2 regions of the Sinobacterium norvegicum genome follow, and region 2 is predicted to be linked to the other one. Evidence: predicted binding sites of a transcription regulator. Region 2 holds the regulator's gene; the other holds the start of a gene.
The links. The regulator FNR, encoded in region 2, switches genes on or off when oxygen is low (the NO sensors DNR and NnrR bind a similar motif). The targets are predictions, from matches to a motif close to TTGATNNNNATCAA.
Positions count from the first base shown of each region.

Region 1: a site for FNR is predicted at 3,427-3,440, ahead of L9P87_RS02900 (periplasmic nitrate reductase, NapE protein). Genes of this name have one in related genera too.

Region 1 is NZ_CAKLPX010000001.1:658,099-666,694, forward strand. It holds gene torA (trimethylamine-N-oxide reductase TorA) at 1-1,840, opposite strand, end outside; gene torC (pentaheme c-type cytochrome TorC) at 1,853-3,031, opposite strand; gene L9P87_RS02900 (periplasmic nitrate reductase, NapE protein) at 3,075-3,245, opposite strand; gene sucD (succinate--CoA ligase subunit alpha) at 3,545-4,426, opposite strand; gene sucC (ADP-forming succinate--CoA ligase subunit beta) at 4,433-5,593, opposite strand; gene lpdA (dihydrolipoyl dehydrogenase) at 5,755-7,203, opposite strand; gene odhB (2-oxoglutarate dehydrogenase complex dihydrolipoyllysine-residue succinyltransferase) at 7,336-8,535, opposite strand.
Region 2 is NZ_CAKLPX010000001.1:1,053,443-1,062,038, reverse strand. It holds gene L9P87_RS04660 (TonB-dependent receptor plug domain-containing protein) at 1-1,830, opposite strand, end outside; gene fnr (fumarate/nitrate reduction transcriptional regulator Fnr) at 2,172-2,933, opposite strand; gene hemN (oxygen-independent coproporphyrinogen III oxidase) at 3,050-4,444, opposite strand; gene L9P87_RS04645 (OmpW/AlkL family protein) at 4,740-5,420, shown strand; gene L9P87_RS04640 (sulfite exporter TauE/SafE family protein) at 5,675-6,442, opposite strand; gene ccoS (cbb3-type cytochrome oxidase assembly protein CcoS) at 6,439-6,642, opposite strand; gene L9P87_RS04630 (heavy metal translocating P-type ATPase) at 6,660-8,596, opposite strand, start outside.

The DNA of each region.
Region 1 (8,596 bases), 400 kb from region 2:
CACCAAAGTGCACATAGCCCTGCTGCCAAAAGGTGTCAAAGTCCGGCATTTCAAACTTGCCCTCATTGGCCGCTTTACAATCGTTATAGAGCATTTTTAACCAGTCAAACTCATCCATTCCACGACTGTATTCTTTGTCTTTGCCCGGGCCTAAAACACTGGCAAAACGCGTGAAAATCTCAAAGTCTGACAGGCTATCGAACAGCGGTTCGACCATTTTTTGCATCGCGATAACTCCGCGGCCAGCATAGGCACCGTAGACATCGAGATCATTGCGCTCAAGCGTGGTACAGGCAGGTAAAACTATATCGGAAAAACGCGCCGTCGCCGTCCAGTTAACCTCTACCGTCACCACAGCCTCTAACTTATGAAAGGCTTTTTTCATCCGGTTACGATCTTGGTGATGACTCCACGGATTATTACCCGAGAAAACCATCATCTTAATATCGGGCAAGGTGACCTTGGAACCATTGGCATCAATAACCTTGCCGGGTTCCAAAATGGCATCAATAAAACGAGCCACGGGAATGGTATTACTGAAACCTTTAAAATCTGTACTGGGATATAGTGGCTTTTGGTCTTCATCTAAATTTCTGGGAAAAGCGCCCGGCGCCGCAGCACCAGTGGCAGGTACACCAATTGAGCTATAGTGATGACCGTAGGAAATACCACCACCGGGCAAGCCAATCTGACCCAGCATCGTCGCTATAACAGCGCCCATCCAATAGGGTTGCTCTCCATGCTGTTGACGCTGAATACACCACCCCATAAGGATCTGAGTGCGGTCTTTTGCCATGAGTTCAGCAAGTTCTATAATTTGCTGTTCGCTGACACCACAGATTTCTGACGCCCAGGCCGGAGTCTTCTTAACGCCGTCGCTCTCCCCGGTAAGATAGGGGACAAAACGCTCAAAACCTAGGCTGTAACCCTCAATAAACTCTTCATCGTGTAGCTTATTAGTATAGAGGTGGTAGGCCATGCCCAACATCATCGGCACATCGGTCTGTGGGTTGACATAAATGCGCTCAGAACCCAGATACTCCTGGGTTTTAGAGACTACCGGGTCGATGTGAATAACGCGTATTTCACCGGCCGCGACCCTCTCCTTCAATTGTGCCAAATATTCAAAGGATTCATGGGTTTCAGTGTTCCAGCCAACCTGCAGGTTTTTTACCGGATCATTGGCCCACATTACAATGGTCTTGGCATTTTCAAGAATTAATGGCCAGGAGGTACCCTGGGCATAAACCTCAGTGGTGCCGAGGATGTAAGGCATGATGGTCTGACCAGCGCCGGTCGAATAATCGCCGATTTTCTTCACATAATCACCGTGCATCGAGACTGCACGCTGCATGTGGCTGGTACAGCTATGGAGCTGACCAACGGCACGCCAGCCGGTCTGACCCGCGTGCAAGCCAGAAGGGCCATAGTTGGTTTGAACCTCATCCAGAGACTGCTTAAATAAATTCAGCGCCTGATCCCAGGTCACTCTTACGAAGCGGCAATCGCCACGTTGCGTGGTGTCTGATTTATGGCCATTGAGTAGAAAATCCAAACGTACCATTGGATAGCGAACTCGAGATGGGTTATACACCAAGCCTCGCACACCGTTAATCATATCCGTTGGATATTTGTCCCTTTCGAAGGGCACAACCTGATCAATCACGCCATTCTTACGACTCATTTTAAAAGCACCCCAGTGGGTGCCCGTGGTCAGCCATTCTTGCTCTGGTTTCTCGTCCGCCAAAGCAGACAGCGGTGCCAAAACAGAAGTGCCAGTCAATGCCGCAGCAGAAGAACCTACTAAACCCTTGAGGAAATCACGTCTAATTATCGTCATAAGGCCTCCTTATTAATGTTTTTCATCGGAAAAAGTGGACGAGTGCTGCTGCAAATATTTCTGCACCAGAGCCTGCGTATCTTGATCGAAGTTGACGAAGGCCAGCATCCCCTGGAACATACCAGGCCAGGTATTGGCATCGAAGTGTGCCTCAGCAGGCTGGGTATGACACACCGAACAGGCCGTGCTGTAGGTAGACTTAGCGTAGTCCCACAGCGGCTGTACATCGGCCAGCATGTAGTCGGCATCGGTCCAAATAGTCAGCTCTACCCGCTCCCAGGTTAGACCCGTCAGTGGGTCTTCTTTTTCTTCGAACACACTGATCACACCGTCAGTCTTCGCCGCATCCATCGTCAACTGCGCAGAGTTCATGTTGATACCAAAATCGAAATAAATGACCCGTCCGGCACCGATCCGTTTACGCCAACCATCAACATGCAACTTAATTCGTTCACCACTGGAATCGATGACCGTGACCTTGGTAGCAATATTCAACAAGCCCGCTTCAACATCGGTATCAGCCGATAAATATAGCGGCTTGGTCAACGAGCTGTAATAACTGGCATCGTTGTCAAAACTTCTGGGGCCACTGCCCACCTCGGCAATTAACTGTGGCGCGCGCGAGGCCCCCATGTCGGGTAGATGGTGGGCAATACCCTTGTGGCAGTCGATACAGCTTTGATCATTTTCAGCCGCTCGCTTCATTTGCTTCTGAGCCAGCTTCGACATATCTTCCCATTTCATCGAATCATAGCTATGGCACTGTTTACACTCCAAAGAGCCGTTGGCATCAAAACGTGCCCATTCATGGCTGGCTAATTCAAGGCGCTTCTCTAAGAATTTTTCACGGGTGTCGATGGCACCGGTCAATTTTGCAAACACCTCTTTGGAGGCCTGCATCTTCCGGGCGATTTTATTGGTCCAGTTGTGAGGAACATGACAGTCCGGACAGGTCGCTCGAACACCAGAACTGTTCGAATAGTGGACGGTTGATTTGAGTTCTTCGTAAACGTTGTCACCCATCTCGTGACAACTGATACAGAATTTTTCTGTGTTGGTGACCTCAAGCGCAGTATTAAACCCACCCCAGAAAATCACACCCATAATAAACGCTGACAGCGCAATGGTGCCAAGGGTTAGATGCTTGGCCGGCGTCGTCAATGAGCGCCAAATATTCTTCATCCAGTTCATGCTCTGGTTTCCTCTTTAAGCTGAATAGTTGTATTCGGTATCGCTACATACCGTGACCAGGAGGGCCTAATATTATTTGCATAATCCAAATAATAAAGCCGTAGCCTCCGACACCTATAATGCTGAGGATTGGAAAGAGGAAAACCGCGATAAAGGCCAGCGCCTTCAACTCATCTTTCTTTTCTTGCTGCTCAGTTAACGTCTCATCCTGCATGATTCACTCACCCTTAAAGCTGTGTTACTACCAAGTAAAGCTATACCTGATAGGGCCTAGTATTAGATTTCTTTATCTTCGCCGCAATTATAAAAATAGCCGTCCATGTAGCCATTGTCATCAAAATACAGGAAACCAGTCAAAAATCAGCGCCATCATAACCGCGTCAACATTTAAGCCACTGACGTGTATCAAGTTACCAGATATTAAAAATAAATCATACATCGGCATTCAGCGTTCTACAGGCACAAAAAAAGCCGCTAAGAAGCGGCTTTTTTTAATGTGAACTTAAGCAAATATTATGCTTTTGTCCAACCAGTGATCTCAGAAAGAGCATCGCCGATTTGCGCGAGAGAGCGGACAGTTTTAACACCGGCGTCTTCAAGTGCAGCAAACTTTTCATCAGCAGTACCAGCACCGCCAGAGATGATTGCGCCAGCGTGACCCATACGTTTACCAGCAGGTGCAGTAACACCGGCAATGTAAGAGACAACAGGCTTAGTAACATTAGCTTTGATGTAAGCTGCCGCCTCTTCTTCAGCAGTACCACCAATCTCACCGATCATAACAATCGCTTCGGTCTGTGGATCGTTCTGGAACATTTCCAGTACATCGATGAAGTTAGTGCCTGGGATTGGATCGCCACCGATACCAACACAGGTAGACTGACCAAAACCGTAGTCGGTGGTCTGCTTAACTGCTTCATAAGTTAGTGTACCTGAACGTGATACGATACCAACCTTACCTGGCAAGTGAATGTGACCTGGCATGATGCCGATCTTACACTCGCCCGGTGTGATAACACCTGGGCAGTTAGGGCCGATTAAGCGTACGCCTAGCTCGTCACACTTAACTTTACACTCAAGCATATCCAATACAGGAATGTGCTCAGTGATAGTTACGATTAACTTGATACCAGCGTTAGCAGCTTCAAGGATTGAATCCTTACAGAAAGGAGCAGGAACGTAGATAACAGATGCATCAGCACCGGTTGCCTCAACAGCTTCAGCAACAGTGTTAAACACTGGTAGACCTAAGTGTTCAGTGCCGCCCTTGCCTGGTGTAACACCACCAACCATTTGCGTACCGTAAGCAATTGCTTGCTCAGAGTGAAAAGTACCCTGGCCGCCAGTGAAACCCTGACAGATGACTTTAGTATCTTTATTTATTAATACAGACATTGATAATTACCCCGCCGCCTTAACTGCTTGCTCAGCAGCATCAGTCAGACTTGTTGCTGCAATGATGTCCAGGCCAGAGTTCTTAAGAACTTCTTTACCCAAATCAGCGTTAGTACCTTCCAAACGAACAACAACAGGAACCGTAACACCAACTTCTTTAACTGCGCCAATGATGCCTTCAGCAATCATGTCGCAACGTACGATACCGCCGAAGATGTTAACCAATACACACTTAACTTTTTCATCAGACAAAATAAGTTTGAATGCATGAGCAACACGCTCTTTCGTTGCGCCGCCACCTACGTCAAGGAAGTTAGCTGGGTTGCCACCGTGTAGGGCAACGATATCCATAGTACCCATAGCCAGACCAGCACCGTTAACCATGCAGCCGATGTTGCCATCAAGTGCTACGTAGTTAAGATCCCACTGAGCAGCCTCTGCTTCACGAGCATCTTCCTGCGAAGGATCGTTCATATCGGCAATCGCTTTCTGACGATACAGAGAGTTGCCATCGACGCCCAGTTTGGCGTCTAGACAGTGAAGGTCACCGTCTTCTTTAATCACAAGAGGGTTGATCTCGATAAGGGCAAGATCTTTCTCTTCAAACAACTTAGCCAGACCCATGAAGATCTTAACAAATTGGCCAACTTGAGTTTTGTTGAGACCTAGCTTGAACGCCAGCTCACGACCTTGGTATGGCTGCGCGCCAACCAATGGATCGATTTCACACTTAAGAATCTTTTCAGGCGTCTCGTGTGCAACAGTTTCGATTTCAACGCCACCTTCAGTAGATGCCATGAAAACGATACGACGAGATGAACGGTCAACAACCGCGCCTAGGTATAACTCGTCAGCGATATCGGTACAGGTTTCTACTAGAATTTTAGAAACTGGCTGACCATTTTCGTCCGTTTGAAAAGTCACTAGGTTCTTACCTAACCACTGTTCAGCGAAAGCTTTTGCTTCGTCGGCAGACTTGATGAGCTTAACGCCACCCGCCTTACCGCGACCACCAGCGTGGACCTGGGCTTTAACAACCCACATATCACCGCCGATTTTTTGAGTTGCTGCTGCAGCTTCTTCTGGAGTATCGCAAGCGAAACCCTGAGAAACTGGCAGTCCGTATTCAGCAAACAACTGCTTGCCTTGATACTCATGCAGATTCATATCTTATTACCGTTTTTTATGTGCTGACAATCAGCACCTCACTCTTTCTTGCACTACCCCGATTTTATATATTTATCGAAATAGCGCCCCCAAGACAACCAATGCCTACTAAAAGCTGCACCGATTGTCCCGTTTATTGACGCAATGCGCAAATAAATTCGTTATTTTTTACGCTTTTTCTTATTACCAATATGTATGGCGTGACCATCGGCCGCCAAAGCTGCCTCGTGGACCGCCTCAGACAGCGTTGGGTGACCGAAGACAATAGTCCCCAGATCTTCCGCACTGGAGCCAAATTCCATCGCAATCACTATCTGCTGACACAGGTCGGCAGCGCTGGGGCCAATGATGTGACCACCGAGAATACGGTCAGTCTCTTCGTCGGCTAAAATTTTGACGAAACCAGCCGTATCATTAGCGGCCATCGCACGACCCGAGGCAGCGAATGGGAAAACACCGACTTTATATGCCTCACCACTGGCCTTTAATTGCTCTTCAGTCTTACCAACTGCAGCAATCTCAGGATGGGTATAGATGACGGAAGGTATGCAATCATAGTTAATCTGGGCCTTCTTACCGGCGATACGCTCGGCGGCGACAACACCCTCTTCTGAAGCTTTATGCGCCAGCATTGGACCACGAACCACATCACCAATCGCGTAAATACCCGGTGCATCCGTTTCACAATAATCGTCAACAAAAATGAATCCACGTTCATCCAACTTGACACCAGCATCTTCTGCCAACAAATTTTCAGTGTGCGGACGGCGACCGACAGCAACAATCAACTTATCGAAAACCTCGCTGTGCTCTTCATCGCCGCTCTTGTAAGCTACGGTAACCTGACGTGCCTTCTCATCAACCTCAGTACCAGTGACCAAAGCACCGGTGCGAATATCCAAGCCCTGCTTCTTGAAGATTTTGCGCGCTTCCTTAGAAACCTGCTTATCCATCATGGCGAGAAAATCATCCATCGCCTCAAGCACCACAACCTCAGTACCCAAGCGGGCCCAAACACTGGCCATTTCGAGGCCAATAACACCACCACCGATAACACCTAAACGCTTAGGTGCCTCATTGATTTTAAGGGCACCAGTAGAATCGACAATAACATCTTCAAACAACGGTGCAGGTGGGATGTTGACTGGGCTGGAACCTGAAGCAATGATGATATTTGCGGCTTCGACAACAGTGACACTGCCGTCCTGCGCAGTGATTTCTACCTGCTTACCCGCTAATACCTTGGCAGCACCTTCAGCCAATGCGACGCCATTACCCTTAAACAAACCGGCAACACCAGAGGTTAATTGCGTAACAATCTGGTCTTTACGGGCAATCATGGTCGGTACATCGATCTTCATTTCACTGTGGCTGATGCCGTGAATAGAGAAGTCATCCTTGGCTTCATGATATTTGAAGCTCGAGTCCAATAACGCCTTAGACGGAATACAACCGACATTCAAGCAAGTACCACCCAGAGCAGTCTTACCTGCATCATTGCGATATTTCTCGATACACAGTGTTTTAAGACCTAATTGAGCAGCACGGATAGCGGCAACATAGCCACCTGGGCCGGCACCAATAACAACGACATCGTATTTATCTGACATGATTAAACCTTTAATTGTCTATATTCGACTTTGAATAGCATATATAGAGCAAGCTTTAAGCTGTTTCAGCCAAAGCCTCTTACAAAAAGAAAGCGGCACAGAGCCGCTTTCTGCTTTTATTGACGAAAGCTATTAAAGCTCAAGTAAGATGCGGGCTGGATCTTCCAGCAACTCTTTGATCGCAACCAAGAACTGCACAGAATCTTTGCCATCGATCAGGCGGTGATCGTAGGAAAGCGCCAAGTACATCATCGGGCGAACAACAACCTGGCCATCGACGACCATGGCACGTTCTTGAATCTTGTGCATACCGAGGATCGCAGCCTGTGGCGGGTTAATAATCGGTGTCGACATCAGTGAGCCAAACACACCACCATTAGTAATGGTAAAAGTACCACCAGTCATCTCTTCGATACCCAACTTGCCGTCTCTGGCACGCAGACCAAAATCACGGATGCCCGATTCGATATCAGCCAAGCCCATATAATCGGTATCGCGAAGAACAGGAACAACCAGACCCTTTTCCGTTGAAACAGCGATACCAACATCCTGATAGCCGTGATAGACAATATCCTTGCCATCGATAGAAGCATTAACCGCGGGGAAGCGCTTAAGTGCCTCCGTTGCCGCCTTAACAAAGAAGCTCATGAAACCTAACCGGGTGCCATTGTTCTTCTTTTCAAACAGGTCTTTGTATTTGTTGCGCAACTCCATCACAGGCCCCATGTCGACTTCATTAAACGTCGTCAACATCGCCGTGCCCTGTGAGGCCTCAAGCAAACGCTCAGCAATACGAGCACGCATGCGAGTCATCGGTACACGCTTCTCGACGCGGTCACCACTGGCCACATCCACCGCCACCTTGGCAGGGGCTGGTGCAGGTTTTGCCGCCGGAGCAGCAGCCGGTGCCTTCACAGCCGCCATCACATCTTCTTTTGTGATCAAGCCACCCTTACCTGTGGCAGTGATCGTCGCTGCGTCGAGGTTGTTTTCTTCAATCATCTTGCGAGCAGCTGGGCTGACTTTTACATCACCGGCGGCAGCTGCGGCAGGGACTGCCTCAGGGGCTTCTTCGACGGCAGGGGCTGCTGCTGCACCCGCTTCAAAGCGAGCAATCAACTCTTCGCTGAGAACAGTATCGTCCTCGCCTTTAATAATCTCTACGATAACACCGTCGGCAGGAGCCAATATTTCCAGTGTCACTTTGTCGGTTTCCACTTCTGCCAATAACTCATCGCGGGTACAGGCTTCACCTGGCTGCTTAAGCCATGCTGCGATAGTGCCATCTGCCACTGACTCTGGGAACTGAGGTGCTTTTATTTCAATAGCCATTTTCAATCCTTAACTCTTTCTCAAATTGCGCTTATCGAAAACGCGAATACGGTTTGCTCAA
Region 2 (8,596 bases):
GGTATTGTCACCGGCACTGGTATCGTAATCAGAGTAACGTACAGAGGCTTCAACATTGACCTGTTCGGCCAGTGGTAAACCAGAGATAACCGGGACTAAGAATTCAGCGTAGAATTCATCAACGGTTTGGTCACCTTTCAATGCATCGATCGCACCACCGGTGGTTAAACCGCCAGAAGAGAATTCATCGGGTTTAATTTCAGCGGAATCGGTCCGCGTTTCCATACCGAAAGCCCAGCCAATGTCGCCAGCAGGTAGGCCTGGCATATCGCCATTAATGTTGAAGGTAATCTGTTCTAGCTGGGTGTCATACTGGTCTTTCAGAGAGCCGGCTGACAGATAGGACATCTGTCCGCTGCTGATTGATCCGTAGTCGCCGAAGGGGTTGAGAACGCCGACAGCGGCACAGTCAGGATCGGCAGCACAGAGATCAGGATCGACTGCGGTAGCCCAGCGATCGAAGCGGCCATAGTTCTGTGTTTCATAAATTTCGCTGTTATCAGCAAAGACGTAGTTGAAGTCCCAGTTGATGCCGTTATCGAAGGCGCCTTCGAAGCCGACGTTCATGCGGAAAGTATCGACATTTTGGTTGAATACTCGACCACCGGATTCGACAAAGCGGCGGTTGATCTGTACGCCTTCGCCACTGATGCCCCAGTCGTTATTCGGGTTGTCACCAAATGGGTTATTAGGGTTTGAAGCCGGTACCCACTCGTTGGGGTTGCCGTTAAATTCAGTAACACTGAATGAGGCATCAGGTGCCAGACGCTGGGAAGAGGTGCGTTTGACGTAGCTTAATTCGGCGTGGGCGGTAATGGCGCCGAGGGGGCTTTGTTCAAAAATTAAATATTCACCTGAGCCGCTGAGGCCCCAGCGCTCGTTGGGAGTCATTAAGGCATTAACAGGCGCGTAGTTGTACGTGTCGCCGCCGTTGAAGGCGCGCGTCTTGCCGGTTTTGGCATCAACAATATACTTGCTGCCTGCCAGTGATGGATCCTGGGCAGCGATTTGATCGTTGATATCACCGCTGACAGTGATCTTACGGCTGTTTGACGAGCCCTGGTTGGTGTCTGTAAAGCTGCGAGTGGCAGAGTCGTATACTGGCCAGGTAGCATTCTCGCCCCACTTTCGACTTTCCTGGATTACTTCTTCTTGCTGGTGATACTCCAGGCCAATGGCAACACCACCTTTATCGTTAGTGGTTCCCATTAAGATGGAGAGATCTTTGTTCTTGCCGTCCAAGCCATCTTCACCAGCTGTATATGCACCGCCGCCACCGACAATCTTAACGCCGTCAAAAGTTCTGCGGGTAATGATGTTAACCACACCGGCAATTGCATCGGAGCCGTAAGCTGTTGAGGCACCGTCTTTCAGAACTTCAATACGTTCAACCATTGCCATTGGAATGGTATTCAGATCAACTGCGCCTAGGTCGTCGGGGCCGCCAACAAAGCTGCTGACCTGACGGCGACCGTTAATTAGCACTAACGTACGCTTATAGCCAAGGCCGCGTAGGTTGACCATTTTGCCGCCATTATTGCCGTTGTTGGTGCTATTGCCGAGGCTGGAGCCGGTGAATTCTGGTGTCTTCATCAGAAATTCATCAATGCTGCTGGCGCTTGATTTCGCCAGATCTTCGGCGCTGTATACCGCCATTGGGCTGGATGATGAAAATTCATCACGCGAGATACGAGAGCCGGTAACAATAACTTCTTCAGTGGCTTGGGGCTGCTGTGCGTGAGCGATACTCACCGGCAGTGTTAGGGTTGATAAAAATGCACCGCTCAGCGCTAGCTTGACAGCTTGCACCATAGGCTTTTGTAGATTCATTCCAAGGTTCCTCAATGGTTTAGTGTATTTCTTCAATACAGCGAGCTTATTTTTTAGCCCTCAAGCATAACCACGAAGAGCTCATCCTCTCCCTCAAATAAAAAATGGAAATAATGTTGAAATAATGAATACCCTGTCTGTTGTGAATTGATTACAGGGCTAATGTCTGCCTATTGATAGTCGATGAAATCGGCTTTGTAGGTTTGTTAGGGTGTAGGTTGGCGGCGAGCTAGCCAACGAGAGAAGAGGGTTCTTCTTGGTTGAATTCTGGACAAAAAAAACGGCCATCTGTTAATACAGATGACCGCTTTCGAGAGCAACCCGGGGGGGTGGGCTGAAGCTTATGCTTCTTGCTGTGGAGATATGATAGAGCGTATTGCCTCAAGGTCAAGAATAGTAATCTCTTTATTGTTCACTTCGAGAATATTATTCTTTTGGAAACGGCTGAATACACGGCTGACGGTCTCGACGGTAAGCCCTAAATAGTTACCAATATCGGTACGTGACATAGGTAGTCTGAAGGAGGTTGTCGACAGCTTGCGTGCTGCATTACGGTCTGAGATAGAGAGAATCAGAGCGCTGATGCGTTCTTCAGCGGTGTTCTTACTCAGCAATGTAATCAATTGTTGATCTTGGATGATCTCCTGACTCATCAATGAGAATAGGTGACGCTGCATCGATGGGAAGCGGGTGCTAAGGCTTTCAATATCATCGAAGGGGATCTCGCAGATGGCGGCAGTTTCGAGCGCCTTGGCAGAAATACTGTGTTTATTCTGGCTGATGCCGTCCATGCCAATTATTTCACCGGGGAAGTAAAAGCCGGTGACCTGCTCTTTGCCGTCGTCAGTGAGGCGGTAGGCCTTGACGAAGCCTGAGCGGATTGCGTAGATCGAGTTGAAGTTATCGTTTTCGCGGAAGACGTGGTCACCCTTACGCAGCGGTTTGTTGCGATGAACGACGGTATCTAGGGCGTCCAAATCAGGCTCTTGCACTGCGATAGGCAGACAAATAGCGTTAAGACGACAATTACCGCATTTTGTTTGGAAGGCGCTGCCACGACAGTTAAGTGCTGTTGTGGTGTTGTCACTGAGTTGTTCAGCCATGATTGATTGCATCCGGTCTCTCTCCCTAAGCAGTCTGTTGCACTCTGTTATGAGAGTGAAGACAGGTCTGCGTGCGTCAAATTTTACTGTTCCTGCTCAATGCAGGGGTCAATCTACTACAGGGTTTTTGAAAATCGAGTACCGTCACCAATGTTGAGGTACTCATCAAAAACCATACAAAGTTGCCGAAGAAACAGGCGGCCCTTATCGCTCACAACCAGCTGCTTGTCGCTTAAGCTAATCAAGCCATCGGCTTCGAACTCGAGCAACTGTGGCCACTGATTAGAGAACAATTGCTTGAGGTCAATGTCAAACTGCTGTTCGATGGCGACAATATCAAGTTCTAGCTGACAGGCTAGAGACATAATAATTTCTCTGTGTAGTGTATTTTTTACAGTAAGAGGGTACCCTTTTACAATAGGTAATTGACCTGTCTTTACAAGCTCGTAATACTTTGTTAAGTCCTTTTCGTTTTGGCTGTAAGTATCTGAAAGTGAGGTGATTGATGATACGCCAAGGCCGATTAAATCCGTTGCCAGGCAGGTCGAGTAGCCCTGGAAATTTCGTTGTAAACGTTTATTTTTTCTCGCCTTAGCCAGCTCATCGTCGGGTTTAACAAAATGATCCATGCCAATGTAGTCGTAACCCGCCTGATCGAGAGTGGTGCCAATGTGCGCCATGATTTCCAGTTTTTCCTGCGCAGTCGGTAACGTCAGGCGGTCGATAGAGCGCTGGGTCTTGAAGCGATCGGGTAGGTGGGCGTAATTGTAAATGGACAAGCGGTCGGGGTTCAGCTTGATAACGGTGGCCAGGGTTTCGCTGAACGAGCTGACCGACTGGTGGGGCAGACCGTAAATCAAATCGAAGCTAATCGAGTCGAATTTATTGTTGCGCAGAGTATCAATCAAGTCACTGACCATCTCGACGCTTTGTTCACGGTTGATAGCTTTTTGCACCGGTGGATGAAAGTCTTGTATGCCGAGACTGACGCGGTTGAAGCCCAGGCCTTTTAATAGCGCAATATAATCGTGGTCGATGGTGCGGGGGTCGAGTTCGATGGAATATTCCCGGCTATCACTGTCGCTTAAATTGAAGTGCCTCCCCAGCATTACCATCAATTCAGTCAGCTCGGCGGGGGCTAAAAATGTCGGTGTTCCGCCACCAAAGTGGAGCTGTGTCACAGGCCGTTTGCCATGGAGCTTGCCGCGCAGGGCTATTTCTTGCTCTAGATAGCCGAGGTATTCACGACTTTTACTTCGGTCGCGGGTGACTACCTTATTACAGGCACAGTAGTAGCAAATGTTTTCACAAAAAGGAATGTGAATATAGAGCGAAATGGGTGCGATATTATCGCTGTCTTGTTCGGCTATGCTCACATATTGCTGATGCTGGAATTGGCTGCCGAATAAATTGGCTGTTGGGTAAGAGGTATATCGAGGGCCGGAAACATCGTATTTCTTAATTAGCTCACTGTCCCAAGTCGGTGTGATATTGGTCTGTGTTTCGGGCATGGGTTATCGGCTCCAGCGATGAAAAATGAACAGTTTATTATCTATGTTGGTGAATAAATAGTAATGCGCTGCATCAAGCGAAGGGCTGAAAAGCAGCATGGGTATAGCAATATCAATTCATTACGTCTATCACCTCATCTATTCAGACGAGTTTACAGTATAAAGCCCACATATTTTACAAGGATTATATCTTCTGTTCATTTTTTATTGATCCATCGCAATAACCTTATTTATTAAAGGGTTAATAATGGCCCCATTAACAGTTGGTCATATTTGGATGATATAGGGAAAAATAATGAAGACACAAATGAATACACTTTTGGTTGCTGCCATTGCCGCCGTTTCTATTGCTCCGGCTGCTCAGGCGCTGGAAGCCGGTGACATTATTGTTCGCTTTGGTGCTGCAACCGTTGCGCCAAACGTAAGTAGTGGGGAGATCAAGCTTGATGGCGCGGCGGCGGGTTTGGGTAAGGCCAGCGTTAATAACGATACACAAATAGGCTTTTCTGGCACGTATATGTTCAGCTCTAAGTGGGGCGTGGAAGTCTTGGCGGCCACACCTTTCGAGCACGATTTAACCTTCGATGGCGGCGCCATGGCCGGAGCAGACATAGGTTCTGTAAAGCATTTACCGCCGACAGTCAGCGCTCAGTTTTATCCCATGGGCGACAGTAATAGTCCGTGGCAGCCCTATGTCGGCGTCGGTGTTAACTATACCGTCTTCTTTAGTGAGGATGTTGATAGCGGTTTAGATGCGGCCCTGGGTAATACGTCGATGGATCTAGATGATTCATTTGGTTTGGCGGCACAGGCGGGCTTGGATTACTACATCAGTGATAAATGGCTGGTAAATGCCTCGGTGATGTATGCCGATATCAGCACGACAGCAACCATTAAATCTGATGCTGGAGTGGTTAAGGTAAATGCTGACCTCGATCCTTGGGTTTATCGCCTAAACCTCGGTTACAAGTTCTAAAGTTTTGAGCACGGGTGTACTCAGCCGCTATTCGACAGAGTTTGAATAGCGGTTTTTTCGTTCTACCAATACCGAAAGGCAATATTGTCGAAGGCTTTTACAGGTTTTGGGTCTAGTGCAAAGCTGGTTGTTTAGTCAGAAGAGGCTATAACTTAGTGAGCACAGGTAAGCAGCCTGGAGCTGATCATCTAGGTCTTAGTGTTTTGGCCGCCCTATCGATAGCCCGATAGCGGCGGCTTTATTTTGCCCGTCAATTAATGCTGCATACTGCTGTGATCCATCGACTGATGATCCATTTTACTGTGGTCCATTTTACTGTGGTCCATTGTCCCGTGGTCCATACCACTATGATCCATCAGGGCGTGGGACAGGGTCAGGCCACCCATGGCAATAATGATTATGCCGGCGATGACTCGCAGCCATTTTTTCTGTAGCCAGTGTTTCACGGATTGAGCAAAAAAAGTGGTCGAGATCATCGCGGGGAGTGTGCCGAGGCCAAAGCAAAACATCAGCCAGGCTGACTGGCCGGCAGAGCCACTGCTCACGGCCCAAATGAGCGTGCTATACACCAAACCACAGGGCAGCCATCCCCAGAGCCCACCCAAGCATAATGCGGAAGTGTTACTGGTCACGGGTATAAACCGGCGTGTCAGCGGTTGTAGGCGGCGCCAGACGCCTTTACCGAGCTTCTCAACAACGGTCACCGTACTGTTGATGCCGGCCACATAAAGCCCCATGAGAACCAACAGTGCGGCGGCAACTATGCGCATAATATTGCTGATGGCGGTGAACTGATCACTGGCAAGGGCGCCAAACAGGCCGAAGATAAAGCCGATTAAGGCATAGCTCAGTATCCTGCCCAAGTTGAAAGAGACCGCCAGAGCCAAATTCTTGTTGACCTGTTGAGCGGGGTTGGCGAGCCCAAAGGCGCCGCTGATGCCTCCACACATGCCGATGCAGTGGCTGCTGCCAAAGAGTCCGAGGGCAAGTGCCGATAATGTACCAATTGTTTCAGGGTTCATTGCGGTGTTCCGTCATTATCGTTTTGCTGACTCGTCTTTGGTGGATTTTTTTGATCTTTCTTGTTGTCATCGAAAAGGATGCGCTGGCCCTCGCGATCCAAGTCCTCATATTGATCGCTGTCGACGGCCCAGAAAAAAGCCCAGGTACCGACGCCGGCAAAGCCAAGGGCGACGGGAATCAGAATATAAATACTTTCCATACAGCAACCTGTAAAAGTTAACGTTTGGTTTTTAAGAGACGCAGCGCGTTGCAGACAACAATCAGCGAGCTCAGCGACATGCCGATGGCGGCGATATAAGGCGGGATCAAGCCGGCGGCGGCAATGGGCACCGTGAGCACATTGTACCCCAAAGACCAGGCAAAGTTTTGACGAATAATACGCTTGGTTTCTGCGGCGGTGTCAAGTAACGCGGGCACCATGTCGAGTCTGTTGTTGAGCAGCATACAATCGGCGTTGGTACGGGCAAGATCTGCAGCCTGTGTCATGGCAATAGAGACATCGGCAGCGGCCAGTACCGGTACATCGTTAATACCATCACCGACCATAATGACATGTCGCCCCGCTGTCTGTTGCTGCTCAATATAGGCGAGTTTGTCGGCGGGGTTGGCGGCTCCAATGGCAAGTTTGATCGACAGTTGTTGAGCAATGCTGTGTACAGCATTAGAGGGATCTCCGGAGAGAATAATCACCTCTTTACCGAGACTCTGCAGCTGACTTACGGCGTCGATGGCCTCGGGGCGCAGATAATCATTGAGGGTGAAGACCCCCATGAACTGTTGCTCGCTGGCCAGGAAAATAAACTGGCTATCAGTATCATCTTGCTGCTGTTCAATCGCCTGTTCCAGGGCGTGTTTATCGAGGCAGAATTGTTCGACAAAATCCACGGTGCCGATACGATATACCGTGTTCTCAATCGTCGCCTGCAGCCCCTTGGCTGGGGTGATGATAACGTCGCTGGCCTTGCAGGTGAAAGCAATATCCTGAAACGCAAAAGCGATAGGATGGTTTGAATGGAATTCAATTGCCGCGGCGATGGCCAGCGCCTGTTGTTCGCCCTGCGGTGCATAGGTGGTTATGCGTTCAAGTCGCCCGCTGGTGAGAGTGCCTGTTTTATCGAAGATAACCAAGTCGCTGTTGTTAAGGCTCTCTAACACATGGGAGCGGCTGATCAATACGCCGCGTTCGCGTAGGCTGGCAGTGGCGGCGGTAATCGACGTTGGTGTTGCCAGGGAGAGTGCGCAGGGGCAGCTGACGACAAGGACGGATAGGGCGACCCAGAGCGCGTCATCTGGGGAGTATGAGAGCCAAAACAGATAGACTGCTGCACTGATGATTAATACCTGCAGTACAAACATGCTCGATAGCTTATCCGCCAGCTTGCCGATGGCTGGTTTTTGTTGTTGCGCCTGGTCGAGTAATCGATTAATTGTCGCCAGCTGTGAGGCGTCACCGATGGCCTCTACGGCAATGGTCAGATTGTTGTCGGTATTCATGCTGCCGGCGATCACTCGGTCACCCGCCGTCTTGTCTATGGGCAGGTATTCACCGCTAAAAGCAGACTCATCGACAGCGCTGGCACCTTGGGTAATGATGCCATCGGCGGGGATTTGTTCGCCGGGTTTGACCAAAATCGTTTGGCCGACTTCTAACTGTGCGATGGCTATCTGTTGGCTCTCGCCCTGGTCGTCAACAAGCCAGGCAAAGCCGGGCATCGAAGACTGCACCCCTTTGACGCTGCGACGGTTAAAGTGGCGGGCGCGCATCTCCAGGTAGCGGCCTAACAGCAGAAAGAAGGTGAACATGGACACCGAGTCGAAATAAACCTCGCCGGTGCCTTGGTATGTGGCCCAGCAGCTGGCCACGTAGGCCAGGCCAATCGCCAGGGCAACGGGGACGTCCATGCTGAGATGGCGTCCTTTAATTGAACGCCAGGCATTGGTGAAAAAAGGTTTGGCCGCGATAAAGACCACGACAGTGGCAACAATGGCGCTGACAAGGCGCAGAAAATCTCGTTGCTCGAGGCTGATGCCTTGTAAACTGCCTGCGTGCAGGGCAATGGCGTACATACCCACCTGCATCATACCAATCCCCGCAATCCCTAATCGGCGCAATGCGGTATTGTTTTCCTGCTTTAGCATCTGCTCTTCGCCGT